DNA from 4 places in the Bacillus cereus group sp. RP37 genome. Region 4 is predicted to be linked to each of the others. Evidence: riboswitches for the same ligand, from Rfam matches in the RefSeq annotation. Region 4 holds a riboswitch; each other region holds the start of a gene.

Region 1 (7,743 bases), 1.1 Mb from region 4:
TGATACGATTTATGTAAATTTGTTTTTGTAGAAAAGAGAGTGTGAGGGGCCTATGAAAAAATATAAAACACTATTATTTGATGTAGATGATACATTGTTAGATTTTCAGAAGGCAGAGAAAATGGCGTTACGTATGCTTTTTGAAGAGAAAGGGATTCCTCTAACTAGCGAGGTTGAAGTGCAGTATAAAACAATTAATAAAAGTCTTTGGGATGCTTTTGAAGAAGGTAAAATGAACCGTGATGAAGTTGTAAATACACGGTTTTCGATTTTGTTTAAAGAATACGGGGAAGAAGTAGATGGGATATTATTCGAAAATAATTATCGCAGTTACTTAGAAGAAGGGAATCAACTTATACAAGGCGCGTTTGAATTTATAAGTCAAATTCAAAGTGAGTACGATTTATATATAGTGACAAATGGTATTTCTAAGACGCAAGATAAACGTTTACGTAATGCAGGATTACATACCTTGTTTCAAGATGTTTTCGTTTCCGAAGATACAGGATTCCAAAAGCCGATGAAAGAGTATTTTGATTATGTTTTTGAACGAATTCCTAATTTTGCTCCTGAAGAAGGGCTCATTATTGGGGATTCGTTAAGCGCTGATATTAAAGGTGGATATGTAGCGGGAATTGACACTTGTTGGTTTAATCCAGAAAAGAAATCAAATAATAGCGAGATTGTGCCAACATATGAAGTACAAAATTTTGAAGAGTTATATGCAATATTGAAGCAGCGTGTGTAATGAAAATAGGCAGTGGAACTTTTGTCCCTACTGCCTATTTGTATTAGCTTGTAGTTTCGTTGTTTTTAGGAAGTGGAAATGCATTACCAATCGCTGCCGCTCCAAGCATCGGGAATAGTAAGTTGAGCGGGAAAAACATGAGCAATAGTAATGTTATAGCAATTGGTTTTCTTAATGCATAGCTTGAAATTGCTGTTGTTACGATGGCTACCGAAGCGATTGGATCTATAGGGATAATGGAAGCTATAGCATATCCGATACTAGATCCAGCAAATATAATCGGGAAAATATGCCCGCCACGCCAACCTGTATTTAAACAAACAGCAGTAATACATAATTTTAAAATCCCTGAAAGAAGTAGTACCCAGAAGGATAAATGGCTCCATTCAACGACTAAATCTTTTAATTGATGTTCTCCGGAGAATAACGTGTACGGGAGAAAAGTTCCTGTAATTCCTAATAAAATACCACCGATAATTCCAAGTGATAGTTTATATTCTTTTAAGGGATGGATTAATTTCTCTAATGTGAATTCTAATTTGAAATAAAAGAATCCAACTATAGCACCAATACTAGCAAGTGGTAGAAAGGCAATCCATTCATTAAGAGATAGGGAACCCTCCCCAAAATCAACGATAAAGGATCCACGATTATCAAATTTACTAAGTAATAAATAAACGGAAAAACCAGCGAAAGTGGTAGCTAAATATACAATTGCTTTTTTTCCTTTAGAAAATTCGTTAATTTGCTCACCCTCATTTTCATTTGGAGCTAAATAACCGAATAATGGCGCGTTAAAAATTACACTTAAAGTAGCACCGATTCCAACCTCTGTTAGTTCATTCATTCCTTTTAAGGCGAATGTAAAGCGATCGCCTACCCATGTACAAAGTCCACCGATAATTCCAACAAGTGCTGCTTCGGGACCTAAGCTAGCTCCAAATATTAAAACGATAATCGCAGTTAAAGTAGCTTTATGTACAAAACGGTATTCAATTCTACCTGTTTTTTTATATTCACCCATTACTTCCGGCATAAGACGTGGATATGTGCCGAAGTATTTTTGGGTTAAACCAACGAGAATCCCACCGATAGTTGTTACACAAATAGTGTAATAAGCGGGAGAAGAGAAAATAGTAGGTAAGTATCCCCAAATAAAGTGAATGCCGATATTTATTGTAACTAAAAATAACCAGACTGTTGCTCCTACTATAGAGCCTAAAAGAATGCCGTATAGGACGAGCATATAGTGCATGTCTTTTGTATTTGTCATGTGATACCTCCGTTATGTAAGTTTTAATGTCGAAAGGATTAAATATACTACTGCGAAATGAGATGAATATGTATAGTATCTTTTTGAGAGGTTGGCTTATTCAATATATTGAGGTCTCGTGAGAATTTGGAATGTATACAGTTAAACTACGTATTTAATTCTATATATTAATCGGGGGTTTTAAAAGGTCTTTTTCAAATGAATATGGAATATATTTCTTTTGTTATGCATGTAAACTTATTTGTAATTAATTTTGAACATTCAGAAAAACCAATTGACATTAGGAAATTATTGCTATAAAATCAACGGTAATTGCATAGTCTTATCAAGAAAAGGTGGAGGGACAGGCCCGATGAAACCTTGGCAACAGCCGTATAACGGAATTGTGCCAAATCCTGCAGGTAATAATCCTGAAAGATAAGAAAGAGCCTTTAGAGCGTGTTTTCAAACTGCTCCTTTCTTGTTTTCAGGAAAGGAGCAGTTTTTTTATTTTGTATAAAAGAAAGGAGAATGAGAGATGGGAGAATCATGGGGAAAAGGAACAATTTGTGTGCAAGGTGGCTATACACCAAAGAATGGTGAACCGCGTGTTTTACCGCTTTATCAAAGTACAACGTATAAATACGATACTTCGGATGATTTAGCGGCGCTATTTAATTTAGAGGCAGAAGGATATATCTACACGCGTATTGGAAATCCTACTTTAGCTGCATTTGAGCAAAAGTTAGCGGATTTAGAGGGTGGTGTAGGAGCTGTTGCAACGGCTTCTGGGCAGGCTGCTATTATGCTTGCCGTTTTAAATATTTGTAGTAGCGGAGACCACTTGCTTTGTTCTTCAACAGTTTATGGCGGAACGTTTAATTTATTTGGAGTGAGTTTGCGTAAGCTTGGTATTGATGTTACGTTCTTTAATCCGAATTTAACTGCTGATGAAATTGTGGCCCTTGCTAATGATAAGACGAAACTTGTTTATGCAGAATCGTTAGGAAATCCAGCGATGAATGTTCTAAATTTCAAAGAATTTTCAGATGCAGCGAAAGAGTTGGAAGTACCTTTTATCGTGGATAATACATTAGCAACTCCTTATTTATGCCAAGCATTTGAACATGGAGCAAATATTATCGTTCATTCTACGACGAAATATATTGATGGTCATGCAAGTTCTTTAGGTGGCATTGTTATTGACGGAGGGAACTTCGATTGGACAAATGGGAAATATCCTGAACTTGTTGAACCGGATCCAAGTTATCACGGCGTAAGTTACGTTCAAAATTTTGGTGCAGCAGCTTATATTGTGAAGGCACGTGTTCAATTATTAAGAGACTACGGAAACTGTATGAGCCCATTCAATGCGTATATTAGCAATATCGGCTTAGAAACGCTGCATTTAAGAATGGAGCGTCATAGTGAAAATGCTCTCGCAGTTGCTAAGTGGCTTGCTAACCATGAACGTATTGAATGGGTGAATTATCCGGGATTAGATAGTAATGAAAATTACTCGTTAGCACAAACGTATTTGAAGAAAGGTGCTAGTGGTGTTTTAACATTCGGCATTAAAGGGGGATTAGAAGCAGCGAAAGAATTTATCGCAAATGTAAAACTAGCAACTCTCGTAACGCATGTAGCTGATGCGCGAACTTGCGTCATACATCCTGCTAGCACAACGCATAGACAATTAAGTGCTGAGGATCAGCGTTTAGCTGGCGTCACATCAGATTTAATTCGTTTATCGGTCGGTATAGAAGATGTTTCTGATATTATTGCAGATTTAGAAGCAGCGCTAGTCGGAGGCAAAGAACATGCCGATCATAATTGATAAAGATTTACCAGCTCGCAAAGTGTTGCAGAAGGAAAATATTTTTGTAATGACGAAGGAGCGAGCAGAAACACAAGATATCCGGGCATTGAAAATTGCTATATTAAATTTAATGCCTACAAAGCAAGAAACAGAGGCGCAATTACTTCGTTTAATTGGCAACACACCGTTGCAATTAGATGTTCATTTGCTTCATATGGAATCGCATTTGTCCCGTAATGTAGCACAGGAACATTTAACGAGTTTCTATAAAACATTTCGTGATATTGAGAATGAGAAATTTGATGGACTTATTATTACGGGAGCACCAGTTGAAACTCTTTCTTTTGAAGAAGTAGATTATTGGGAAGAGCTTAAACGTATTATGGAGTATTCAAAAGAGAATGTAACATCTACGCTTCATATTTGCTGGGGGGCACAGGCTGGTTTATATCATCATTACGGCGTTCCAAAGTATCCTCTTAAGGAAAAAATGTTCGGTGTATTTGAACATGAAGTCCGTGAGCAACATGTGAAATTGTTACAAGGGTTTGATGAATTGTTTTTCGCCCCGCATTCTCGTCATACAGAAGTACGAGAGAGTGATATTAGAGAGGTGAAAGAATTAACATTATTAGCAAACTCTGAGGAAGCGGGTGTGCACCTTGTTATTGGGCAAGAAGGAAGACAAGTGTTTGCGCTCGGGCATAGTGAATATAGTTGTGATACGTTAAAGCAAGAATATGAACGGGACCGCCAAAAAGGGTTAAATATTGATGTGCCGAAAAATTATTTTAAGCATAATAATCCAAATGAGAAACCACTTGTAAGGTGGAGGAGCCATGGGAATCTATTATTCTCTAATTGGCTGAATTATTACGTGTATCAAGAAACCCCTTATGTACTATAAAAAGATTGTGTAACACGTGGTAACGTTTTCTTTGTAAAGATCAGCTTATATTTTTCCGAATGTTCAAAAAACATTGTTTTTCAGATTTTTTACTCATATAATTTCATCTAAACACAATTTTTGAGGGGTGGACAGTATTATGAAAGAAATTCAAGTTGGTTTATTAGGTCTTGGGACAGTTGGTAGTGGTGTAGTTCGTATCATTACAGATCATCAAGAGCGACTTATACACCAAGTAGGTTGTCCTGTAAAAGTAACGAAAGTACTAGTACAAAATATTGAAAAAGAGAGAGAGGTAGAGGTACCTTCTACTCTATTAACACAAGATGCAAATGAAATTTTAGATAATCCGAATATTGACGTTGTCATTGAAGTGATGGGTGGCATTGATGATGCAAAAGTATATATTTTGCAAGCTTTACAAAGTGGGAAGCATGTTGTGACTGCCAATAAAGATTTAATGGCGTTACATGGTGCGGAACTCTTAGCGGTAGCAAAAGATAATAAAGCTGATTTGTTTTATGAAGCAAGTGTAGCTGGAGGGATTCCGATTTTACGAAGTATCGTAGAAGGACTTTCTTCCGATCTTATTACGAAAGTAATGGGAATTGTAAATGGAACGACAAATTTTATTTTGACGAAAATGTCAGATGAAGGGAGAGCATATAACGACGTGTTAAAAGAAGCTCAGCAACTTGGATTTGCAGAAGCAGATCCAACATCAGATGTGGAAGGTTTAGATGCGGCAAGAAAAATGACAATTTTGGCTACCCTTGGTTTCTCTACAAATGTAGAGCTTGGAGATGTGAAGGTAAAAGGGATTACTTCTATTACAGAGGAAGATATTGAATACAGTAAGAGTTTAGGATACACGATTAAATTAATCGGTCTTGCGAAGCGGGATGGTGAAAAATTAGAGGTTACAGTTGAACCGACGCTACTTCCAAATACACATCCTCTTGCGGCCGTGCAAAATGAATATAACGCTGTATATGTGTACGGTGAAGCGGTCGGGGAAACGATGTTTTATGGACCAGGTGCAGGAAGTTTACCAACAGCAACAGCTGTTGTTTCAGATTTAGTAGCTGTAATGCAAAATATTCGATTAGGTGTAAACGGAAATAGTGCGGTATCCCCGCAGTATAAAAAGGTATTAAAAGAGCCAGACGAAATTGTTGTGAAGAAGTTTTTAAGACTTCATGTAAAAGATGAAATTGGTGTATTTGCAAAAATTACTTCATTGTTCTCTGAGCGTGGTGTTAGTTTTGAAAAGATAATTCAAATGCCGCTTGAAGAGAAAGGAAAAGCTGAAATTGTAATTGTAACGCATCGTGCGTCTCTTGCTGATTACGAGTACATTCTACATACATTGCAAGGGTATGAAGAAATAGATTGTTTGAAAGCAAACTATCGAATTGAAGGGGATGCTAAGTAGTATCTCCTCTAATAAAAAACCTATTAAGCAGCTTGCTTAATAGGTTTTTTTCTATTTAAAATCTGCGTGCCAATTTGAATAAATGCTTGGATAATCCAGCCTGTTGTAAAGGATAAGATGATTGTTCCAAAATAGATAGGTCCATCCAATAAAAAGCTTAATGTTAAAAATAAAAACGCTAATGAAATTTCTGTTCTTCTAAACGTCCACTTCTTTTTCTCAGCAACGGTTAAAACGAAAGCTTCTTGAGGCGCCGCGCAAAGGTTTGTAGAGACGTAAAGACCGATTCCAGCTCCAACAAATAGATTTCCACAAATAAGTGTTATATATTTTGGAAGAGAGCGGATAGCGTCCATAATAGTTGTAATGGAACCAATCCAATCAACAAAAAGCGAAATAAGAACCATCGTCACAATTGTACCAATTGTTATTTGTTTTTTATTCCAAAAGAGTACGATAAGTGTAAATGCAAAATTAATCATGAAAATCCAAAAACCGATACTTATCCCAAAATTTTGATATAGTGCAATAAAGAAGGAATCATAAGGGCTAAGTCCAAAGGAAGTAATTGTCGTCATCATATTAATACCGATGGCGAGAATAAGTAGACCACCAATGAAAAATATATATTCTAATTTGAATCGAAGCATAGTTGTATATCCTTTCAAAATGTATTTGCTAGGAAAGGATATATTGTGGAAAGCTTACCAGGTCAAGGGAGAATTTTTGCGAGAAGGGGAAAATGAGATGACGAATATAAGAAAGATTGCTGAACTTGCTGGGGTATCTGTTTCAACTGTTTCACGTGTACTGAATAATCATCCATATGTGAATGAACAGAAACGAAAAGAAATTTTAGCAATTATAGAAGAATTAAATTATACGCAAAATGTGAATGCAATTCATTTAGTGAAAGGAAAAACGAATGTCATTGGCGTTTTATTACCGCACGTAAATGATCAATATTATAGCGCTATTATCGAGGGAATATCAAAGGAAACAGCAAAAAATAATTATAATATGATGCTTTGTCAGACGAATTATAGTGAGGAAAGAGAATTAGAAATTTTGAATATGTTAAAAATGAAAAAGCTTGATGGGGTTATTATATGTTCCCGGGCAAATAGTAAGGAAAAGCTTGAAGAATATACGAAATTTGGTCCAATTGTTATGTGTGAAGAAATAGAATCGAATTTCATTTCGAGTGTGCATATTGATTACTATAAAGTCTTTTCGCGCGGGATGAAGAGCTTAATAGATGCTGGCCATACAAGTATTGGGTATTGTATTGGAAGAAATAATAGTATTAATAGTCAGAGAAGAAAACAAGCATATGAGGATTCGCTTCAACAGGTTGCTATAACACCGATAGAGGCCTGGAAGTTTAAGGGCTGTTTTACGGTGGAAGATGGGCGTAATGTAGTCAGAGAATGGGCTCGTATGTCTGTAAAACCGACGGCGTTTCTTGTATCTTGCAACCATATTGCAGCGGGTATGGTAACAGAGGCGAAAAAACAAGGAATTCGTATTCCAGAAGATATTACGATTATCGGCTGTGATGATCAAGATGTGGCAGATATTT
Region 2 (7,743 bases), 1.1 Mb from region 4:
CGTACGTGTGGGGACCGCCTGGAACAGGGAAGTCTTACAATTTATCACGTATTATTTCGGCGCATTATCAAAAAGGAAAATCGGTACTTGTATTAGCTCATAGTAATGCGGCAGTGGACGTATTAATGAGTGAAGTAACGAAGCAAATTGAGAAGAAAAAGAAATGGACACCTGGCGAAATTGTTCGTTACGGTTATAGTCAACATGAACATATACGAAATCATGAAACATTACTTACGTCGAAGTTAGTTGAAACGACGAACGGATCATGGGGTGAGGAAAGACTTTATTTAGAGGAAACACGCCAAGATCTTCGTGAAAAGATTTTATCATATAAAGCGACTTCTGCTGATAAGAAGCGTATACAAGAGATTGAAAGTGATCTTCGAAAGCAAAAAGCGAAAATTAAAGAAGTAGAAAAAGAATACATTGAAAATGCGAAAGTAATCGGCGCAACTTTATCGAAATGTGCCATTGATTCACTTATTTATGAGCGTACATTTGATTTAGTTGTCGTAGATGAAGTAAGTATGGCCTATGTTCCGCAAATTGCATTAGCAGCTTCACTTGGAAAACGCATCGTCGTTTGTGGTGACTTTTTACAGTTACCTCCGATTGCGATGGCAAACCATGAACTCGTTCGAAAATGGCTCGGCGAAGATATGTTTTATCATGCTGGGATTGTTGATACTGTAAATAAATCAGAGGCACATCCAAACCTCTTTATGCTGCAGGAACAAAGACGTATGCATGCGGATATATCGAAGTTTACAAACTCATTTATTTATAAAAATAGAGTATACGATCATCCGTCTGTTTCAGAACGTAAAGAACTTGCGCGATTGCAACCGTTCGCAAATGAGGCAAGTGTTTTATTTGATACGAGCTTAATGGGAGCATTTTCTTTAAAAGACGCTGCTTCTGGTTCTCGTTTTAATATTATGTCTGGTTTAGTAGCGATGCAAATGATGTTAATCGGGCTGTTAGATGGTGTTCAATCGATTGGTGTTGTTACACCTTACAGGGCACAATCCCGCTTTTTATCAACGTGTATGAGAGAAATGTTGCAGAGAACGAAATATCAAAACATACCAGTTTTAGCGGCGACGGTTCATAAGTTTCAAGGGTCTGAAAGAGATATGATGATTTTTGATACGGTTGATAGTTATCCGCAAGAACGACCTGGCGTGTTATTCTTTGACCATAAAAACCATCGCCTCGTCAACGTTGCAGTAACGAGAGCGAGAGGGAAGTTCATTCAATTATCAGATTGCCATTATATGCGTAAAAACTTATCGAGAAAACAAGCGTTATCACAATTAACAGCTCATATAGAACGACACGGAGATGTGTATGATCGTACGACATCAAGACAATTGTGGGAACGGAAAATTTCGAAACGTTTACGTTGGTTTATGGAAATGAATCTTGAAGAGCCGAAAGGACTATTGAAAGATATTTTAGCCGCAAAACGAAAAATTATTATTTCACTTCCAAGCACAAAACAAGTGGATAAGCGAGTATGGCAAGCGTTAATGCGTACAAATGCGCAAATAACAGTGTATAGTGATGGACCAGTTCCATTAAAAAATGTAAAGTTACAAAGGCAAAATAAAGCATTCCCGTTTATCGTAATCGATGATGAAATCTTTTGGGCAGGCGCACCGCTCACATCACAAATGATATTTGAAGGTAGTACGGAATTTCCATACGTATGTGCAAGATTACAAGCACCAGAAACAATCGGTGTATTAAAAGGATTTTTAGATATTCGGTAAATTCGGATAGGAATTCCTTGACTTTTATTTGGAATGAACTTAGAATGAAAATAATTTAATATAATTTTATGAAAATTCTTATCACGAGAGGTGGAGGGACTGGCCCTATGATACCTCGGCAGCGGATTCGTTATGAATACTGTGCCAATTCCAGCAAGGTAACTTGAAAGATAAGAAAGAAGCTCATTTTGACTGTATATACAGAAGCCTCTTTCTATCTTTTAGAAAGAGGCTTTTTTACGTGAAAATAAAAGGAGGAAGAAAAATGGGAGCGACAGGAGTAACGTCACAAAGAAAAACAATTGAAGAGAGTATAGAAAGAAATAAGGAAAAGTACATAGAAACAAGTCACGATATTCATGCGAATCCGGAGATTGGTAATCAAGAGTTTTATGCATCAAGAACGTTGAGTTTATTGCTAGGGAGTGCAGGATTCCAGTTGCAGCACAATATTGCTGGACATGAAACAGGTTTTATCGCGCGAAAAAGTTCAGGGAAACAAGGACCAGTCATCGCATTTTTAGCTGAGTATGATGCTTTACCAGGACTTGGTCATGCGTGTGGTCACAATTTAATCGGAACAATTAGTGTTGCGGCAGCAATCGCATTATCAGAGACGCTTGAAGAAATTGGCGGGGAAGTTGTCGTGTTTGGTACTCCAGCTGAAGAAGGAGGACCAAATGGTAGTGCAAAAGCGAGTTATGTAAAGGCAGGTCTATTCAAAAACATTGATGCGGCGCTTATGATTCATCCGAGCGGAAAGACAGCGACAACGAGTCCTTCACTAGCAGTCGATCCACTTGATTTTCATTTTTACGGAAAAACAGCTCATGCCGCAGCTTCACCAGAAGAAGGAATTAACGCATTAGATGCGATCATCCAGCTGTACAACAGTATTAACGCACTTCGCCAACAACTTCCGTCAGATGTGAAAATTCATGGCGTGATTACTGAGGGCGGAAAAGCGCCGAATATTATTCCAGACTACGCAGCAGCAAGGTTCTTCATCCGTGCAGCAACGAGAAAAAGATGTGCAGAAGTAACAGAAAAAGTAAGAAATATCGCACAGGGAGCAGCATTAGCAACAGGCACAAAAGTAAAAATTCATCAATTCCAAAATGAAATCGATGAACTACTCGTAACAAAAACATTTAATGACGTTGTAGCTGAAGAACTAGAATTACAAGGTGAAGATGTAAACCGTAAAGAAAGATTTGGCATTGGTTCAACAGACGCAGGGAACGTAAGTCAAGTCGTACCGACCATTCACCCGTACATCAAAATCGGCCCAGACGACTTAATTGCACATACGAATGAATTTAGAGAAGCAGCACGTTCAGAACTAGGAGACAAAGCATTAATTACATCCGCAAAAGCATTAGCGAATACAGCGTATCGATTAATTACAGAAGAAGGGTTGTTAGAGAAGGTGAAGGAGGAGTTTAGAGAAGCGCAGAGGAATCAGGGGTAGGTGATTAAAAGGAGTGGATAATCCACTCCTTTTTCTTTTTTGGGAAAGCTGGTGCCTGTCAATTTAAATAAAGTGTTCATTTTCACATTGAGATGTCAATTCTCTTATTCCTTTATCAGAACGACAATTTCTCCTCAAACTCACTTTTTAAAACAATTAAAGGAGATGATAATCCGAATCGCATTAAAGAGTCTAAAAATGTAGCGAGAGAATCCATCGAATCGCTCATGACCTTCATCATATAATTAAACTCCCCGCTAATTCGATATAAATCTATTACTTCAGGAGCGGCATTACAATATTGGATAAAATCAGAGCATTGGCTCGTTTTAAACATGATGAATGCTTGAATGTTCTTATTAATTTTAGAAGGCTCAAATTTCGTTCGGTAAGCCGCTATAACACCTTGATCCTCAAGTTTATTAATACGCTCTTTTACAGCAGGCTGCGTCATGGATATGATCCGTCCTATTTCTGAAACGGAAATTCTCGCATTTTCATATAACAAGTTCATAATTTTATGATCGATTTCATCCAGTTTTACTGCGTTTTGCATTGTGTAGCCTCCTTGTTATATTTTCTAAAGTAAATTACAAATTATAACTATAATATCATAAGTAAACGAACTAAATTACCTATAAATCTATATTTAAAATGATTGGTTTTTGCATGAAAATATAAGTATAGAATTTATCTCACATTAACTGCCCGTAAACGCCCGATTGGTGAGGGCTGATTAAAGTTTCACTTTATTAAACGGAAATTTAGGAAGGATGGAAAAAATGAAGAATCTTGATGGGAAAGTAGCGTTAGTAACAGGAGCGAGTCGCGGCATTGGCCGTGCGATTGCGATGAGATTAGCAAACGACGGTGCATTAGTTGCGATTCACTACGGCCGAAATAAAGCAGCTGCAGATGAAACAATTAGTGAGATTGAATCTAATGGAGGAAAGGCATTCTTAATTGAAGCGGATTTCAATTCAATTGATGGTGTCAAAAAGATAGTAGAACAATTGAAGAATGAATTACAAATAAGAGTTGGTACATCAGAGATTGATATTTTAGTAAACAATGCAGGGATAGGTACACAAGGAACAATTGAAAATACGACAGAAGAAGTTTTTGATGAAATTATGTCTGTAAATATGAAAGCACCGTTCTTCTTAATTCAGCAAACATTACCGTTATTACGAGCGGAGGGGCGAGTTATTAACATTTCATCAGCTGAAGTAAGACTTGGTTTTACAGGGTCCATTGCATACGGTTTAAGTAAAGGTGCACTAAATACGATGACACTTCCTCTAGCTAAACATCTTGGAGAAAGAGGTATAACAGTGAATACAATTATGCCTGGATATACGAAGACAGATATAAATGCGAAATTGCTAGATAATCCGGAAATACGAAATTTTGCTACGAATTCATCTGTGTTCGGACGAATAGGGCAAGTTGAAGATATTGCAGATGTAGTAGCATTCCTTGCTTCTTCTGATAGCCGCTGGGTAACAGGGCAAATTTTAGATGTTTCTGGAGGATTTTGTTTATAGGGGCACTACGCCATACCCATCAAGCTAATCAAGTAAATTACTAGTTATGAAACGATCCTTGTTTCATAGCTAGTAATTTATAGAAAGGTAGGCATGCTAAAGAAGCCTATTAAAACGTGATTTTTTCGCTAGACAACTTGAATAAGGGGGCTATTTTTAATTATTCGTAATCTAACATAGTCAAATTTTATTTTACAGTAACAATAAAACAAAATTATTGACCGCGTGGTACAAAAAGGGTATTCTATTCATGTTATCTTTAAAATGAGAGGAGGATACGGGTGAATAAACGCGGCAGACCTCGAGAGTTTGATTATTCCTCAATTGTAGATGTTGCAATGAAAACATTTTGGTTAAGAGGATATGAAGGGTGTTCTACACAAGATTTATGCAGTGATACAGGACTTGGAAAAGGAAGTTTGTACAATACTTTCGGTAGTAAACATGAACTGTATAAACAAGTATTAGAACGCTACCATGAAATTGGGATTAAGGAACAAAGGAAATTGTTACATACTCCAATTCCAGTTAAAGAACGATTAAGTAATTTTTTTGAATGGGCATTGAAAGAAGACTTTCAGAATGTTGATCAAAAAGGATGTTTATTGATTAATGCCAGTATAGAACGTGCTAAAAACGATTTAATGGTACAAGAAATTTTCTCGAAGCATGTTGAACTTCTTAAACAAGCAATTGTAACAGTGATGGAGGAAGGATTGCAAACAGGTGAAATTTCAAAGAAGCAATCAGCTGAGGAATTAGCTAGTCTGCTTTTAAGCAGTTATTACGGATTCCGTGTTCTTAATCTATCGATGCAAAATCGGGTGTTGTCTGAACAAGTTATCAAAGGAACAATAGAGTCTATTTGTGGCGCTTAGTGCGCTCTTTTTTCGCACTATTTTTGTACCAATCATTACAATAATGAATAAGGAGTGTTTTTATGCCATCGATTATTTATTTATTAGCTTTAGCAATCTTTTGTATGACTACATCAGAATTTATGGTTGCAGGTATGATGAATGAACTTGCTCTTGCATTCCAGGTTTCTGTATCATCTATTGGGTATTTAATTTCAGCTTATGCAGGAGCAATGGTAATAGGAGGCCCCATTTTAACTGCAATCCTCTTACGAATGCGCAGCAAACAAGCATTATTGTTTTTAATGTTCGTATTTTTAATTGGTCAATCGCTCGGAGCTATTGCTTGGAACTATGATATTATGATGATTTCACGTATTATAACTGGTATTGCTTCAGCTTCAGCTTTTGGAGTTGCGATTTCCTTTTCTGCGACATTGGTTCACTCTGATTCAAGGGGAAAAGCTGCATCAATTGTACTTGCAGGTTTAATGTTCGCAACTGTATTAGGTTTACCTATAACAACCGTTATTTCCCAATCTTTTGGCTGGCGTATTAGTTTTGGGGCTGTTTCTGTTCTTGTGCTAGTATCAGGGCTTATGATTCAACGGTTGTTACCATCATCTTCAAATAAAGAGCAATTAAATTGGAAAGACGAACTTCTGCGATTTAAGAATATTCATCTTTGGGCAGCGTACGTAACAAGTATGTTCATTATTGGTGGTACGTTTGCAGCATTTAGTTATTTCACTCCGATCTTTACAAATGTCACAGGCTTTTCAAGTGCAAGTATTCCATATTTACTTGCTCTCTATGGTAGTGCGACGGTAATTGGGAATATAATAATTGGCAAGTTCGCTGATAAATTTACAATGAAAATACTTATGGGTGGATTAATTATATTAATCATAGCGTTGTCTTTATTTGCTTTAAGTGCAGAGAATAAATACATTGCAGTTATTTCTACGATTTTTATTGGTTTAACTGGTGTAGCATTGAATCCAGCTATGGTTGCGAGGGTGATGAAAACAGCTAGTAATGGAATAATGATAAATACCGTTCATAGTTCTTTTATTACGCTAGGTATTGTTATTGGTTCGTCACTTGGTGGTCTTGGGATCAGTAAAGGATATGGTTTTGTATCTCCGCTATGGATTGGAGCTTGTTTAGCTATCCTTGGGGTAATTTCGTTATTCCCATATTTACATAAAGGAAAGGTAGATTAAGATGTTTAAAATTTCTTTATATGGGGGAGCAACACATTACTAGCTTGGTAGTACCACACATCCATCAACTTAAAGGACTATTTTTGAACTTGATTTTTATGAAATATGCACCCGGAAATTTATAGTAATAATTCTAATGTTACCTCTCTAGTTAGTAGGATATTTTTTCTTAATATATGCATACTAAACATACTATAAAAAGTACATAGAAAGTGAGAGAATCATGGCTAAATTTTTGAGGCGTTTAAAATATAGAGATAATCCTAAGTCATTTCCAATACTAGACAATACTCATTTTCAGGAAAAAAATATTGAAGATGCCCTCTTAGACGCTGATTTAACCAAAAACATAGCTGATATTCAGAATATATTTCGTCAAGCGCCTGATTTAGTAATTCGGCGGTTTCAAATAACAGTAGATGGATTAGAAGCAGCTTTAGTATATTTGTCTGGATTAACAGATAAAGAATTGATTCAGAATCATGTCCTAAGTCCTTTGATGAATAGTGATTTTGATACCAATACAGAACTTCCAATTCCATTAGGACAAATTAAAATTATTAATACATTGAGTCAGATTGAAAATGCTATTTATGGGGGAGATAGTGTTTTATTAATCCACAGTCGAACAACAGCACATCAATTGGATACAAAAGGATGGCCACAAAGAAGTGTTGAAGATGCACATAACGAAATAGCTCTAAAGGGTACACATCAAGCATTCATAGAAACTGGAAGTCAAAATATCGCAATGATTCGAAGATATATTCCTCATCGTGAATTAGCGATAAAAGAAATAGTAATTGGTGTACGAAGCAAAACCAAAATTTCTATTTTATATTTGAAAGATGTAGCTTCTGAAGA
Region 3 (7,743 bases), 3.8 Mb from region 4:
AAAAGTTGGTTATATTTTTATAATTATACTTTATTTCACTAAAGAAAAAACATAGATTTTATAAGGTTTTATCCGTTATACATATACATACGCTTACATCCTATAGACTCTATCTTATTCAAGAACCCTCGATGTAAACAACAAATAAACTCACCTGCATCTAGCTTTACACAACTCCTACCTCTTCATACCGACAACATTAAATAATTATACTAAAATAACTTTATCTTTCTTTTAATAAAAATAGACTCCTTCTAAAACAGCACACATGATTTTCATATAATATGGAAATATTATAAGGAAAATTGTTCTAAAATCGGGAGGTTTCTATAATGACAAGCGATACATTTCCACAATTGCCATCATCTTATTGGATTGAATCTACTCAGGTCCCTGCATTTCCACATTTATCTGAAAATATAAAGACAGAAGTTGCTGTTATCGGAGCTGGTATTACAGGTATCACCACAGCCTATTTACTTGCAAAAGAAGGTATGAACGTTGTTTTAATTGATTCCGGTCTTATTTTAAATGGAACGACTGGACATACAACAGCAAAGGTAACAGCACAACATGATCTTATTTATGATGAATTAATAAATCATTTCGGTGTGGAAAAAGCGAGGCTTTACTATGAATCAAATAATCATGCTCTACAATTCATAAATGAAACGGTGCAAACATATAAAATCGACTGTAATTTCTCAAATGAAGATTCATATTTATATACAACTACTGATAATGGATTAAGAAGTTTATCGAAAGAATATGAAGCCTATCAAAAATTAAATATACCTTGTGACTATGTTCAATCTCTATCGATTCCGATTCCCGTACAATCTGCACTTGTCATGAAAAACCAAGCACAATTCCACCCCCTCCTTTATTTGAAAACACTTTTAGAAAAGTTTGTGGAGATGGGCGGAAAAGTTTATGAACAAACAACAGCGATTGATGTGGAAAAAGGTGATTATCCACAAGTCATTACAAAGGGCGGACATCGCATCACTTGCAAATATGTTGTCTCTTGTTCACATTTTCCTTTTTATGATGCGAATAGCTTTTTCTTTACGCGAATGTATGCCGAACGCTCTTATGCTCTAGCAATCAAAGCAAAATCGAATTATCCAGGTGGCATGTATTTAAGTATTGATAATCCAAAACGTTCCTTACGCTATACAACAAAAAATGGAGAACAATTGATTTTAATTGGCGGAGAAAGTCATAAAACAGGACAAGGAATAAACACGATGCTTCATTATGAAGCACTGTATTCTTTTGCGGAAGCAACGTTTGGAGTAGATGAAGTTCCCTATAGATGGTCAGCACAAGATTTAATCACGCTAGATAAGCTTCCTTATATCGGACATATTAACGAAAGAAATCCAAATATATTCGTTGCAACTGGATATCGTAAATGGGGAATGACAACTGGAACTGCTGCCGCTCATTTACTGAAGGACTCCATTCTAAAAGTCCACAATCCCTATAAGGAACTGTATGCACCGTCACGCTTCCATGCAAATCCAGATATAAAAACATTCCTCTCCCAGAACATTGATGTTGCGAAACATTTAATTGAAGGAAAGATCGAAACCGCATTACGTAAGCCAGAAGATCTCGAAGTTGGTGAAGGATCTGTCGTACATGTTAATGGGAAACGAGCAGGTGCTTATAAGGACAAAGATGGAAAATTACATATTGTCGATACAACTTGTACACATCTCGGCTGCGAAGTTGAATGGAATAATGGTGATTGTACTTGGGACTGTCCTTGTCACGGTTCCCGCTTTTCAATTGATGGGGATGTTATGGAAGGTCCAGCAGATCAACCGTTAAAACGAGTTGATAATGAGTAGACAATGCAATATGACTTAGCGTGGAATTTTTACTTATTCTCATTCGCAGGTCTTCTCGCATCTATATCTGTTTTTTTATTCCTGCAAAATAAAAAAGAGCACAAACTCACTTGTGCTCTTTTTCATATACTTCAAACAGCATATCTCGAAACAATGTATTTAAACTCTCAATATCGATCCCTAATCCCTTTTCAATCCTTTTCACGTATTGCTGATAGTAATGAATTTGTTCTTCTAAGAATTGATTTAGCACCTGAATTTTCAATCCAACATCTACTTCAGTACCTGCTTTTTTCTTTATTAACAACTTTTCAATTTCATCTAACACGCTACGTTCTAATGATAATTCTGTAATCAACCGATCAAATTCTACGGGAGGCAAAGTCGATTTCTCTTCTAACCATTTACAAGCTAAAATAGGACGTAATACATAAAAGTACTTTTTCAACTTTACATTCTCACCTTGCAAAAATTCACGATAATTTTTTGATGCCATATGTAAGTAATGATATATCGTTGCTTTTGGATCAAAATTCTTTTCACTCATTTGTTGAAGCTGCTCTGGAAAATGAGAGTTTTTCGAATAAAAAATTGGTGATCGAATCCACTCGAGTAAAGCTGGATTTGACTTTGCGAATAGTTGTAATGCCTTTTTAATATCCCAGCCACTTATATCTAAATCATCACTAATCGGATATTCAATTACATCTCGTTTATCATGAATTGATAAATACCATTCCACAGGGTGTATATAAACGAATCTAACATCATAATCACTATCTTTCGATGGAAATCCCCACGCACGACTCCCTGATTCTACTGCAAATAAAATTTTTACATCATTCTCTTTTTCAATTCTGTCTAACTCCAGCTCAATTTTCTCTCTCATTTCTTACCATCTCCATTTTTTGATTATTTCCTTGGAAATTCGACAAATATATTACTCATTTTACTACATACTAAAATAACTGTCAGAAAAATTCTGACAGTTCAAAAATCCCTATTTGTTCTTTTCTGTTACACTAACCGCAATTCGTTCAAACTCTTTTTGAATCTCCTCTTTATATGCATCCACTTTTGAAAAGTCCATAGCAGCAATATAAATTCGTTCTAATTTATCACGAACTGATTTTGCTTTTGCTAAGAAAGACATCGCCTCATTCATTTTTGCTTTATATTGAATGGAAACGTCGCGAATTTCTGTCGCATACTTCTCATCTGTCCCTGGTGTCACAATCAAGGCATACATATCTATAATTTCATCACCTTCGCGGCTCGGAAAATATTCATGTGGTGCGGTGCTATCAAAAATTGCAAAACCCAATTCTCTTACGATAACCATATCAAGACTATTTGGATCAAATCCACAATGATATACTTCCACTTCAAATCCTTTTTCTTCTGCTGCCTTAGCTAATTTTTTGAGCATTGTCGACTTCCCAGAGCCTGGGCGTCCTTTTATAAAATAACGATGTGATAACCCTTCTGTTAAATTCGGAACAAAATCAACTGCTCCTTTCGGTGTAGCTGCTCCTAAAAAGCGATGTTTCACAAGCGGTTGTTTCCCTCCTTTATCTGTAAATAATTTCTGAATCAGCTCATCTGTTAGTTCATTCGCTTTATCAAAATCAATATTATTAATATATATTTTCTCCCACGCATCATGTATAATTAATGCCTCTTTAAAACAAGCGTATGCTGCTTGAAAAGCTTTGCTTGCTTCTGAAACAAATCGTTCAATTTCCACCTTCTGCTTTCTTAATTTATCTGAATCCCAAGCAACCCCCAAATTAATATACTCTTCGACAACTCCTGGCATTTTCGGCTCAATAACATGGGGTGATGTTCCATCTACAATTCCTACTTTTAACTTCGGGATAATTACACCATCAACCGATTTATTATCAGAAGAACAGTGTAAAAATTCAATATCGTATCCTTTTTCAATCCATTCACGACCTATTGCCTTGATTAAAGAAGATTTACCGGTTCCAGGACCACCTTTTAAAATAAATAACCTATCTAGCCCTTTCAAATTCTCGTCGTATAAATTATGGAATCCTCTAGCTGTATTTCCACCAGCATAATAATTCAATATATTCCCTGTCACTGCACTCACTCCTTCGCAGCATTCTATTTACATAAGCTACAATATGCGAGCAACTTTATTTGGGTGAATACCTATTTTGTGTTGCGTAAAAAAAGGAAATGAATTACAATTTAAATATCGTAAATATTCCGAACTTTAAAATTAAATATACCTTTTATCAAGAGAGGCAGAGGGACCGGCCCTTTGAAGCCCAGCAACCTCAGTTTATACAAACTGAATAGGTGCTAATTCCTGCAAAATGCATTGCATTTTGGAAGATAATACTCAACTAGTATGTAAAGCTCATCTTTCTTGATTATGAAGGATGGGCTTTTTATTATTTGAAAAACATATATTGGAGGTATGTAAAATGAAAGTAATTGATCTATCACAAACATTTGAAAACAATATGTCTCAATTTCCTGGAACACCAAAAATCCAACTAGAAGCAATTACAAACGTTGAAGAGACAGGCTATCAAGTTACAGATTTTCATTCTGTCGTTCATGTTGGCACGCATTGCGATGCTCCTGCACATTTCATTTCAGGTGCAACAACCATCGATCAATTACCCCTTGATCAATTTGTAGGCGAGGCCGTTCTTATCGATGTAACTCATATTCAAGAGCGAAAATTACCTAAGGAAGTATTGTATAATGCTGACATAAAAGAAGGTGATATTATCATTTTCCATTCCAACCTATCTACTAAGTGGAATACAGAAGCTTATGAGAAAGAAGCATTTTATCTTTCCGAAGAATTAGCTACAGAACTAGTTCGATTAAAAGTAAAATCGGTCGGTTTAGATTTTATTTCTCCTGATGAGGTAACGACAGAAACATCACCGATTCATCACATACTACTTGGAAATAATATTTATTTAATTGAAAACTTAACAAACTTAGATGCCATTAACACGAAACGTTTCTTTTTCTCAGCGGCACCTTTAAAAATTAAAGATAGTGACGGTGCTTTTGCAAGAGCATTCGCTGTTATTTTTTAAACACAGTCTATAAAAAAAGCAAAGATCATCATTGACCTTTGCTTCTATATTTTTTATTTAAATTAAGAAATAATTGTTCAACACGAGGGCGTACCCAAGCTAAATAATCTTTCTCTTTCTTCTTTGTACAAGCTATCTCTTCTCCATCTACCATTTCGACAAGTTCTAGCTCTAACAGCTGCCTCGTGAATGCTAGCATATCCACTTCTTTGGCCGGATACTCTTCTCTTAATTTCTCCTCAATTTCCCCCAATAAAAAACCGTCACGCATCATTGCCAATGCATCAATCCAAAGTGGCGGCATTTCATATTTTTCTCCTGTAATTGTATCTTTTACAATATAATTCTTTTGCTCTTTTCGAAATTGAATCGTGTGTAAACATACAGTCGAATTTAATGTTAATTCCATCATACCACCCCTCTCATCATATCTGCATAGAAAAAAGGATGCGCGTGCACCCCTTCTTATCTTTTCATAACACTACTAAACCGTTACATGAGAAAACAATCTCATGTCGATATTTTCCTCCATTATAAACGAAGTATTTTTAAAAAAAAACCCTTCTTGCAACATTTTATAAAATGTTTATATTTACACAACAAGAACACTTTTCTGAAAAATAATTTCTTTTACTACGCTACACTGTTGGCAAATAAATTTCCACTTTCGTTCCTACTCCCACACTACTTTGAATGGAGATACTTCCTTGATGCTCCTTAATAATTTTATGTGTAATCATTAACCCAAGTCCTGTACCATTCTCCTTCGTTGTGTAAAAAGCTTTACCGATTTTATCTAACTTCTCGCTCTCTATACCAGATCCTTGGTCTTCGATAGAAATACATAAATGTCCTTCAGTTTTTTCGTATACACGGATATGAATGTCTCCACCTTCTAGCATCGATTCTATCCCATTTTTAATAATATTTAATAACACTTGTTTTAATTGTTTATCATCACCGTTTATAGCTGGTAAATTCCCCTCTATTTGCAAATGAAATTGCACTCTATATTGCGCTGCATAACTTTCCATTAGCTGCACAACATATAGAAGGATTTCTCGTATATTACACAATTCATAATTTGTTGGCTTCGGCTTTCCTAACAACATCAATTCACTAACAAATCCATTTATCCTTTCAATTTCTTGTAACATAATATCATAGCTTATCGTATCTGCTGGGTTTCTTTCTTTTTGCATTTGCGTAAATCCTTTTAAAGCCGTTAATGGATTTCGAATTTCATGCGCAATTGTTGTAGACATCGTCCCAATGACAGCTAAATTTTCTGTCTCTTTCATATTGTTCATCATTTCAACCACTGTTCTTACATAAGATTGAAATCGTTTTAACAAAGAATGTGAAATAATGAAATAGAATACACATAAAACAAGCGGAATTACCACTTTTAAATCTTGTAATAGCAATGTGAACAGTACGTACTTTCCAATTACACTAAAGGAAACTAAATAAAAATATTTTCTATTCACAAAAACTGGGGCAAATAAAATTAATAACATTTCTACCATACTACCATGTTCAAAAGCTCTATCCGTTCGCAAATAAATCATTAAATTATTAACAAGATTGATAAACATGTACCCAAATAAAAATAAATATTTTACAGAATATACATACCCTCTTTTTTGAAGATATATCGAAATAGGAAATAATGCTATTACAAATATATACACACCTATCCCAAGGCTACCTTCTGGCCAACCTACCGCTGTTCCATTAATATTCATAGCCGGATACACAAAATAATAAATAACGTCATATAAAAAAAATATAATATAGAATAATAATACAAATACTTTTAAAGCTTCTCTTTCCTCATAAATCAAGCTTTTAAATTTTTTCATATAAATACTCCTCATGATCAATACAAAAACTCTACATATTATCTTCTTAAATTATAAGTATGAAATTGCTTTCAGAACAATATGTAACCTTATAACACGAAAAGGAAGGAGATCTCCCCTTCCTTTTCGTCACAACTTATATCCATCTTACCCGATCATGTAGCAGGCCATCCGTAAAATTATTATGTCCTATTACAAAATTATTCATATATAAATTCAAATATTCTCCGTACTTACTTTCTGTATTTAATAATAATTCCTCTACATAATAGGCACCTTGTTTAAAGTTATCGAACAGTAAACTACATAAGCCAGCATAAATTCCGCATCCTACTTGGAAGTAAGTCGCATTCGTTTTATATTTATGAAAAACTTGACTGCTATTCATCACGTTATACATATATGTCTCGCTATTTTCATAAACGAGTAATACACCTACTAGATCCTCGCCCGCAATCTCTTCTTCGGCTGGATTAAATACTTTACGATTCCAATTCCATAAATCTTCTACTTGATCTAAGTTCTGTCTAATTACATTAGTCGTATACTCATTAATTCGGTAAAGAAAACCCACTTCCATATTGAAGTTTTTTCCTAAAATTAAAACTTCCTCATGTGGCATTAAACAGCCATAAAACTCTTTCTCTCCTAACTTTACTTTATACTCTGAAGCATATACATCTTCATAAAAATAAAGAGGACGATGCTGACTCATATACATCGGATAACTCCATATCGCTTCATCTAGAAATCGCTCTACTGCCCATGAAGCATAAAGTGTATGAGGCTTTATCAGTGCTGTATCATTCAAAAATGACGTATCATGTTCTACTATATAGCATGCTCTTGGCTTTTCTTTTGGCCGCTCCTTCATAAGTTCAACAACCATCCATTGAACAACACCTGGATTCATACCTGAGCCTATAA
Region 4 (7,743 bases):
TGGCGTTTGCAGCTGAATGCTCAAGACGTACATGCAATGTTTTTAGACCACGAAGCACGAGAGAACAATCTTGAGGGCCTAAAATAGCGCCGAATGCATTTTGTAAAAATCCAAGTTTTTGAGCGAGTTCGGCATCTTTTACAACCGCTAATCCGGCAGTAACATCACTATGACCAGCAATGAATTTTGTGGCACTATGAAGAACGACATCGGCGCCAAGGTCAAGTGGCTTCTGGAATAGTGGTGTCAAAAATGTATTATCAACAAAAGTAAGGGCGTCAATAGATTTTGCAAGTTTAGAAACAGCACGAATATCTGTCACTTTTAAAAGCGGATTAGAGGGTGTTTCCACATAAAAGAGTTTTGTATTTGGCTTAATGTTTTGCTTTATTTCTTCTAAATTAGTCATATCAATAAATGTATGGGAAACACCGTAACGGGAGAGAACTTCAGTTATAATTCGATAAGTGCCTCCGTATACGTCTTCTGAAATGAGTACGTGATCACCTTGTGAAAGAAGGAGGAATGCAGTAGAAATCGCTGCAATCCCTGATGCGAAGGCAAATCCTTTTGTTCCGCCTTCTAATAAAGCAATGATATCTTCAAGAGCTTCACGAGTTGGATTACCAGATCGGCTATAGTCATATTTTCCGAACGTATCTATATCAAACTGGTGGAATGTTGATGTATTATAGATGGGAACGTTAACAGCTCCTGTTTGCGAGTCATGTTTATATTGGTTGTGCAGTAAGAGTGTATCTATAGAATAACTCATATTCTTACACCTTCTTTTACAAGTTTAATGGCTTGCTGTAAGTCTTGAATTAAATCGTTACTATTTTCAATGCCAACGGAAAATCGCAGAAGACGATTACATACACCGTTTGCTGTTCTGATTTCTTCAGGAATATCAGCGTGTGTTTGCGTTGCTGGATATGTCATTAAACTTTCAACACCACCAAGACTTTCAGCGAATGTAATTAAGGATAAAGATTGTAAGAATGGATTGATCCATGTTTCATCTTTCAGACGAAATGAGATCATGCCGCCTCTTCCAGGATAAAATACATCTGTCACCCCGTCTTCATCATTTAAATAAGCGACAACTGCTTTTGCATTTTCTTCATGTTGTCTCATACGAAGCGCTAACGTTTTCATACCACGAATTAATAGCCATGAGTCAAATGGGCTTAAGACCGCACCAGAGGCATTATGATAATGAGCGATTTCCTCACAAAGTTCCTTACCTTTTGCAACGACAAGTCCGCTTAGGACATCGTTATGTCCTCCTAAATATTTTGTTGCGCTATGAAGTACAATGTCAGCACCTTCTGTTAATGGTTGCTGTATATAAGGTGTGTAGAATGTGTTGTCTACAATAAGAAGTAGTCCGTGTCTTTTCGCTACAGTTGCGACAGCGGCAATATCAGTAACTTGCATTAATGGATTAGTCGGAGTTTCTATGAAAATAGCCTTTGTTTCAATTGTGATAGACTGCTCAATTTGTTTAATAGATTGTGTATTTACGTATCTACATCGAACGTTCCACTTTTTTTCGTGCTCAGAAAATAATCGATAAGTGCCCCCGTATAAATCTTCGGATACAATAAGTTCATCTCCGGAACGGAATAGGGAAAGGACAAGGAGAACAGCTGCCATCCCTGAACTACAGGCATAACCTTGTTCACCGTATTCTAAATCTGCGATTGCCTGTTCTAAAAGGCCGCGAGTTGGATTGCCAGTTCGTGAGTAGTCAAAGCCAGTAGATTTGCCAATTCCTTCATGACGATAAGCAGTTGAGAAATAAACAGGTGGATTAACAGTTCCTGTTGTAGTTTCGCTCCGGTTTCCGATTTGTGCTAGTTTTGTTTCGATAGTTGACATGTGAAAATTCCTCCCTTTTAAATTAACAATTAAGTGAATGTAAAATAAAAAAAGCCTTCTAAGAAGAAGGCTTTCGGTTTGAATAGAGTCTTCTTCTCATCTGTCAAATCTTTCACAATTTGCTGGAATTAGCACCTTATTAACAAATGTTAATGGTTGCTGAGGCGTCGTAGGGCCAGTCCCTCTACCTCTCTAGATAAGAATGTTCGTATGAAATTTTATTATGTTTTTAACTTTACAACAAAAGATAATTGAATTGCAACTTTATTTTAAATAATTTTTATTTTTCCGCAAGTGTCATTGACTTTTGCATTTGTGCGTGCTAAATTTATTAAAAAATTAGCAAACATTGTTAAAAGGGGAACGCATTTCCTTTTAGCTACATAAATAAAATAATAAAGACAACTCTTATTGAGAGCGGTGGAGGGAAAGGCCCTGTGAAACCCGGCAACCTTCAAACGAAATGTTTGAAACGGTGCTAATACCTGCAAAACGAATGTTTTGCATAATAAGAGGAGGAACGATTATGTCCCCCTCTTCAAAGTGAAGAGGGGGTTTTTATATTGATAGAAATGAGGGAGATTTGTGAAATTACTAGATTTATTGTCAAAAGGAATTGTAATAGGTGACGGTGCGGTTGGGACGTTATTACATTCACATGGTTTGCAAAGTAGTTTTGAAGAATTGAATATATCTGATCCAGATTTAATTATATCGATTCATAAGCAATATGTAGCTGCTGGGGCAGATGTGATTCAAACAAATACGTACGGAGCAAATGAAGCAAAATTACGTATGTATGGTTTAGAAAATCAAGTTACTGAAATTAATAGAGCGGCAGTAAAACTGGCGAAAGCATCTGTTACCGACAAAAATGCAATTTTAGGAACAATTGGCGGTATGAAACATATCGGAGCTGTTACGACAACTGATATGGAGCGAGAATTTATGTTGTTGGAACAGGCAAGTGCATTATTAGAAGAACAGGTTGATGGACTGCTATTAGAGACTTTCTATGATGAGTTTGAATTACTTCATGCTGTTCAGGTGTTACGAAAACAAACGAATATTCCAATTGTAGCTCAATTAGCGTTACATGAGGCAGGTACGACTCAAAATGGAAATGATGTAAATGAAATATTAAAACAGCTATTAGATTACGGTGCAAATGTTGTTGGATTGAACTGCCAACTAGGGCCACTTCATATGACGGAAGCTTTTAAAATGATATCGATTCCTCAAAATGGCTACTTGTCAGCATATCCAAATGCAGGTCTTCCAAATTATGTGGAGGGACGTTACGTATATGAAGGAAGTCCGGCTTATTTCGAAGCGATGACACCGAAATTTATTGAGCAAGGTATTCGGTTATTGGGTGGTTGTTGTGGCACGACTCCAGAACATATTGAAAGTATGAAACGTGCTACTCTAAATGTTACGCCTGTAATAGAAAAGGATACGATTCAAAGACCAAAAGTAGTTCATACACATGAGAAACGTTCAAAAGCTCATGTCACTTTAGCAGAGAAAGCAAAAAAACAAACGACAGTAGTAGTGGAATTAGATCCACCGAAAACGTTAGATACGCAGCGGTTTTTTGAAGGCGCAAGAGCATTGAAAAGAGCTGGAGCAGATGCTATTACTCTAGCAGATAATTCATTAGCATCGCCTCGCATCTCGAATATGGCAATGGGAGCATTATTAACGAAGCATGATATTCCAGTATTGACGCATTTAACGTGTAGAGATCATAACGTCATCGGACTACAATCTCATTTACTAGGCCTATCAGCGTTAGGTATGGAAGAAGTGTTAGCTTTAACTGGTGATCCAGCACGTGTTGGTGATTTTCCAGGTGCCACTTCTGTATATGATTTGTCCTCTATTGAGCTCATTAAAATGATTAAAGAAATGAATGATGGGCGCTCTATTTTAGGGAAATCAATAGGTCCAGCAACAAGATTTTCAGTGGGAGGTGCGTTTAACCCGCATGTAAGACATTTAAAAGCAGCGGTTAAGCGAATGGAACGGAAAATAGATGCTGGAGCAGAATATTTCTTAACTCAGCCGATTTACGATGTCGCGTTAATGGAAGAAGTGTATGAAGCGACAAAACATTTGGAACAACCGCTTTTTATTGGGATTATGCCATTAATAAGTAAACGGAATGCAGATTTTCTTCATTTTGAGGTGCCAGGAATTACGCTACCTGAAGAAATAAGGGAGAGAATGGATGGACATGAAACGAAAGAGGCAGCAATTGAGGAAGGAATTCGCATTTCACAAGAACTAATTGATGCGGCGATGAAATATTTTAACGGCATTTATCTTATTACACCATTTCTAAAATATGAAATTACAGAACACCTTGTTAAATATGTGAGAGAAAAGCAAGAAGTGAAAGAAGGTATTAATTGATGAAACGTATAGAAGAAAAATTACAAAATAACATCTTAATATTAGATGGTGCAATGGGGACAATGATCCAGCAAGAGGACTTAACTGCGGAAGATTTCGGAGGAGAAGAGTACGAAGGCTGTAATGAATATTTAGTAGAAACAAGGCCTGATGTCATTTTAAAGATTCATAAAGCTTATATTGAAGCTGGTGCGGATATTATTGAAACAAATACATTTGGGGCGACGAATATTGTATTAAATGATTATGAGTTGTCTCATTTAGATGAGGAACTAAATGAGAAAGCAGCACGTTTAGCAAAGCAAGCTGTTATAGAAAGCGGGAAGGAAGTATATGTTGCGGGAGCAATGGGGCCGACAACGAAAGCGATTAGTGTTACTGGTGGTGTGACGTTTGAAGAATTAATTGAAGCCTATACACGGCAGGCAAGAGGATTATTGAATGGAGAAGTTGATGTATTACTCGTTGAGACGAGTCAAGATATGCGTAATGTGAAGGCAGCTTATATTGGAATTCAAGCAGCTTTTGATGAACTAAATACAATTGTTCCTATTATGATTTCGGGAACGATTGAACCGATGGGAACGACTCTGGCTGGGCAAACAATTGAGGCTTTTTACTTATCGATAGAACATATGAAGCCGTTATCGGTTGGGTTAAACTGTGCGACTGGTCCGGAGTTTATGAGAGACCATATTCGTTCACTATCTGATTTATCGGAGTGTTACATTTCTTGTTATCCAAATGCAGGCCTTCCTGATGAAGATGGACATTATCATGAATCTCCATCTTCTCTCGCCGAAAAAGTGAAGCGATTTGCCGAAGAAGGATGGGTTAATATTATCGGTGGTTGTTGTGGCACAACACCAGAACATATAAAAGCAATGAAATCCGCGTTAGCGTCTCTGAAGCCGCGTGAACACCGTGAACGAGATGGACATGGTGTTAGTGGATTAGAGGCACTACAATATGATGATTCTATGAGGCCGTTATTTGTTGGAGAAAGAACAAACGTTATTGGATCACGTAAATTTAAACGATTAGTAGCAGAAGGGAAATTTGAAGAGGCTGCTGAAGTCGCAAGAGCGCAAGTGAAGAAAAATGCTCATATTATTGATATTTGTATGGCAGACCCGGACCGGGATGAAATAGAAGATATGGAAAATTTCTTGGCAGAAGTTACAAAAGTATTAAAAGTACCAATTATGATTGATTCAACAGATGAAAATGTGATGGAGAGAGCTCTTACTTATATTCAAGGAAAAGCTGTTATCAATTCAATTAATTTAGAAGATGGAGAAGAACGATTTAAAAAAGTGACACCTCTTCTCCAAAAATATGGTGCCGCTATTGTTGTAGGAACAATTGATGAAGAAGGTATGGCAGTAAGTGCGGAAAGAAAACTCGAAATTGCGAAAAGAAGTTATGAATTATTGACGACGAAATATGGTATACGCCCGTCAGATATTATTTTTGATGCACTTGTATTTCCTGTAGGTACAGGTGATGAAGAATATATTGGCTCGGCGGCAGCGACGATAGAAGGAATTCGCCTTATTAAAGAAGCATTACCAGAGTGTTTAACGATTTTAGGTGTAAGTAACATATCATTTGGTTTACCACCAGCTGGACGCGAAGTATTAAATTCCGTCTTTTTATATCATGCAACGAAAGCTGGATTAGATTACGCGATTGTGAATACTGAAAAATTAGAGCGCTATGCGTCAATTACGGAAGAAGAAAAACGTCTTGCAGATGCATTGCTTTTTGAAACGACGCAAGAGACGTTAGAAGAATTTACAAATTTTTATCGCGCGGCAAAAAAGAAAGATGTCGTTATCCAAGAAACATTAACTATTGATGAAAGGCTGGCAAATTACATTGTAGAAGGTACGAAACAAGGGCTACAAGAAGATTTAAGCCTCGCACTTACAGAAGGAAGAAAACCTTTGGATATTATTAATGGCCCACTTATGACAGGAATGGATGAGGTGGGAAGATTATTTAATAATAATGAGCTTATCGTTGCTGAAGTATTGCAAAGTGCTGAAAGTATGAAAGCTGCCGTAAGTTATTTAGAGACATATATGGAATCTAGCGATAGTGCGAAAAAAGGGAAAGTATTATTAGCAACTGTGAAAGGTGACGTACATGATATTGGGAAAAACCTCGTTGAAATTATTTTATCGAATAACGGATATGAGATTATTAATTTAGGAATCAATGTTCGCTCGGATCGAATTGTTCAAGAAGTACAAGAGAAGAAGCCTGACATAATTGGTCTTTCTGGTTTACTAGTAAAGTCAGCTCAACAAATGGTAACGACTGCTGAAGATTTACAAGCGGCAAATATTGATATTCCAATCGTTGTAGGCGGGGCAGCGTTAACGAGAAAGTTTACAGATAATCGTATTTCACCATCATATAAAGGACTCGTATGTTATGCGAGTGATGCGATGACGGGGCTCGATATTATTAATAAGCTACAAAAAGAAGAAGAGCGCGAGAAGATGAAACAAGATAAAAAAGAGCGTCATCTTCATATCGTAAAAAAAGAGGAGAAGAAAGTAGAAATTCCAGCAGTAATTGAGCCATTACCGAAGGCTGAGGTTATGATACCTGATTCAACAAAACGAATTGTATTACGAGATGTTCCAGTTGCGCATCTCGCTCCATTTTTAAATAGACAAATGCTACTTGGGCATCACCTTGGATTAAAAGGAAATGTGAAGAAGCTTTTGCAAGAGGGAGATAAAAGAGCACACGAATTAAATGATTTAATAGACGAATTATTGCAGGAAGGACAATCTTGGTTAAAACCGAAAGCAGTGTATCAGTTTTTCCCAGCGCAAAGCGACGGACAAAATATTGTAATATATGATCCAGAAGATCATACGCGTATGATAGAGCGTTTCACATTCCCAAGACAAGGAAAAGCACCATATCGTACTTTAGGTGATTATTTACGACCAATTGGAGATGAGATGGACTATGTTGCTTTCCTATCTGTTACGGTTGGGGAAGGCATTCGGGACATTGCTGAAGAGTGGAAAGCGAAGGGTGATTATTTACGCAGTCATGCCATTCAATCGTTAGCGCTTGAACTAGCAGAAGGACTCGCTGAAAAAACACATATGCTCATTCGTGATCGCTGGGGCATTCCAGATTCACCAGAACTGACGATGGAAGAACGTTTCCGTACGAAATATAGAGGGATACGCGTGTCCTTCGGTTATCCAGCATGTCCAGAACTTGCAGATCAAGAAAAGCTATTTCGCTTAATTCATCCAGAGGAAATAGGTATTTCATTAACGGAAGGATTTATGATGGAGCCAGAAGCATCTGTAACGGCTATGGTATTTTCTCACCCCGAGGCAAGATATTTTAGTGTATTATAATCTAGAAGGGGGAGACGTATGAAGAAAATAGTCTTTACAGGTG

What was found. Region 4 has a riboswitch for S-adenosylmethionine ahead of QCI44_RS06190 (bifunctional homocysteine S-methyltransferase/methylenetetrahydrofolate reductase). Riboswitches for the same ligand answer to the same signal wherever they lie in the genome.
Region 1: it holds a riboswitch for S-adenosylmethionine, as region 4 does, so the genes downstream of both, QCI44_RS00435 (bifunctional O-acetylhomoserine aminocarboxypropyltransferase/cysteine synthase) here and QCI44_RS06190 (bifunctional homocysteine S-methyltransferase/methylenetetrahydrofolate reductase) in region 4, are expected to answer to the same signal.
Region 2: it holds a riboswitch for S-adenosylmethionine, as region 4 does, so the genes downstream of both, QCI44_RS12225 (M20 family metallopeptidase) here and QCI44_RS06190 (bifunctional homocysteine S-methyltransferase/methylenetetrahydrofolate reductase) in region 4, are expected to answer to the same signal.
Region 3: it holds a riboswitch for S-adenosylmethionine, as region 4 does, so the genes downstream of both, QCI44_RS26250 (cyclase family protein) here and QCI44_RS06190 (bifunctional homocysteine S-methyltransferase/methylenetetrahydrofolate reductase) in region 4, are expected to answer to the same signal.

Annotation. Positions count from the first base shown of each region.
Region 1 is NZ_JARVHP010000001.1:88,885-96,627, forward strand. Features, by position in the region: gene QCI44_RS00425 (YjjG family noncanonical pyrimidine nucleotidase) at 53-748, shown strand; gene QCI44_RS00430 (chloride channel protein) at 792-2,021, opposite strand; SAM riboswitch class I at 2,341-2,445, shown strand; gene QCI44_RS00435 (bifunctional O-acetylhomoserine aminocarboxypropyltransferase/cysteine synthase) at 2,539-3,837, shown strand; gene metA (homoserine O-acetyltransferase MetA) at 3,821-4,726, shown strand; gene QCI44_RS00445 (homoserine dehydrogenase) at 4,866-6,161, shown strand; gene QCI44_RS00450 (YczE/YyaS/YitT family protein) at 6,185-6,811, opposite strand; gene QCI44_RS00455 (LacI family DNA-binding transcriptional regulator) at 6,909-7,743, shown strand, end outside.
Region 2 is NZ_JARVHP010000001.1:2,293,395-2,301,137, forward strand. Features, by position in the region: gene QCI44_RS12220 (AAA domain-containing protein) at 1-1,778, shown strand, start outside; SAM riboswitch class I at 1,854-1,955, shown strand; gene QCI44_RS12225 (M20 family metallopeptidase) at 2,044-3,249, shown strand; gene QCI44_RS12230 (Lrp/AsnC family transcriptional regulator) at 3,365-3,805, opposite strand; gene QCI44_RS12235 (SDR family oxidoreductase) at 4,032-4,796, shown strand; gene QCI44_RS12240 (TetR/AcrR family transcriptional regulator) at 5,078-5,674, shown strand; gene QCI44_RS12245 (MFS transporter) at 5,737-6,879, shown strand; gene QCI44_RS12250 (spore germination protein) at 7,103-7,743, shown strand, end outside.
Region 3 is NZ_JARVHP010000001.1:4,990,155-4,997,897, forward strand. Features, by position in the region: gene QCI44_RS26235 (FAD-dependent oxidoreductase) at 333-1,859, shown strand; gene QCI44_RS26240 (nucleotidyltransferase domain-containing protein) at 1,966-2,748, opposite strand; gene QCI44_RS26245 (PRK06851 family protein) at 2,860-3,969, opposite strand; SAM riboswitch class I at 4,121-4,233, shown strand; gene QCI44_RS26250 (cyclase family protein) at 4,319-4,951, shown strand; gene QCI44_RS26255 (hypothetical protein) at 4,980-5,360, opposite strand; gene QCI44_RS26260 (ATP-binding protein) at 5,590-6,816, opposite strand; gene QCI44_RS26265 (S-adenosylmethionine decarboxylase related protein) at 6,953-7,743, opposite strand, start outside.
Region 4 is NZ_JARVHP010000001.1:1,167,152-1,174,894, forward strand. Features, by position in the region: gene metC (cystathionine beta-lyase) at 1-775, opposite strand, end outside; gene metI (cystathionine gamma-synthase/O-acetylhomoserine thiolyase) at 772-1,884, opposite strand; SAM riboswitch class I at 1,978-2,087, opposite strand; SAM riboswitch class I at 2,290-2,399, shown strand; gene QCI44_RS06190 (bifunctional homocysteine S-methyltransferase/methylenetetrahydrofolate reductase) at 2,470-4,302, shown strand; gene metH (methionine synthase) at 4,302-7,700, shown strand; gene murG (undecaprenyldiphospho-muramoylpentapeptide beta-N-acetylglucosaminyltransferase) at 7,719-7,743, shown strand, end outside.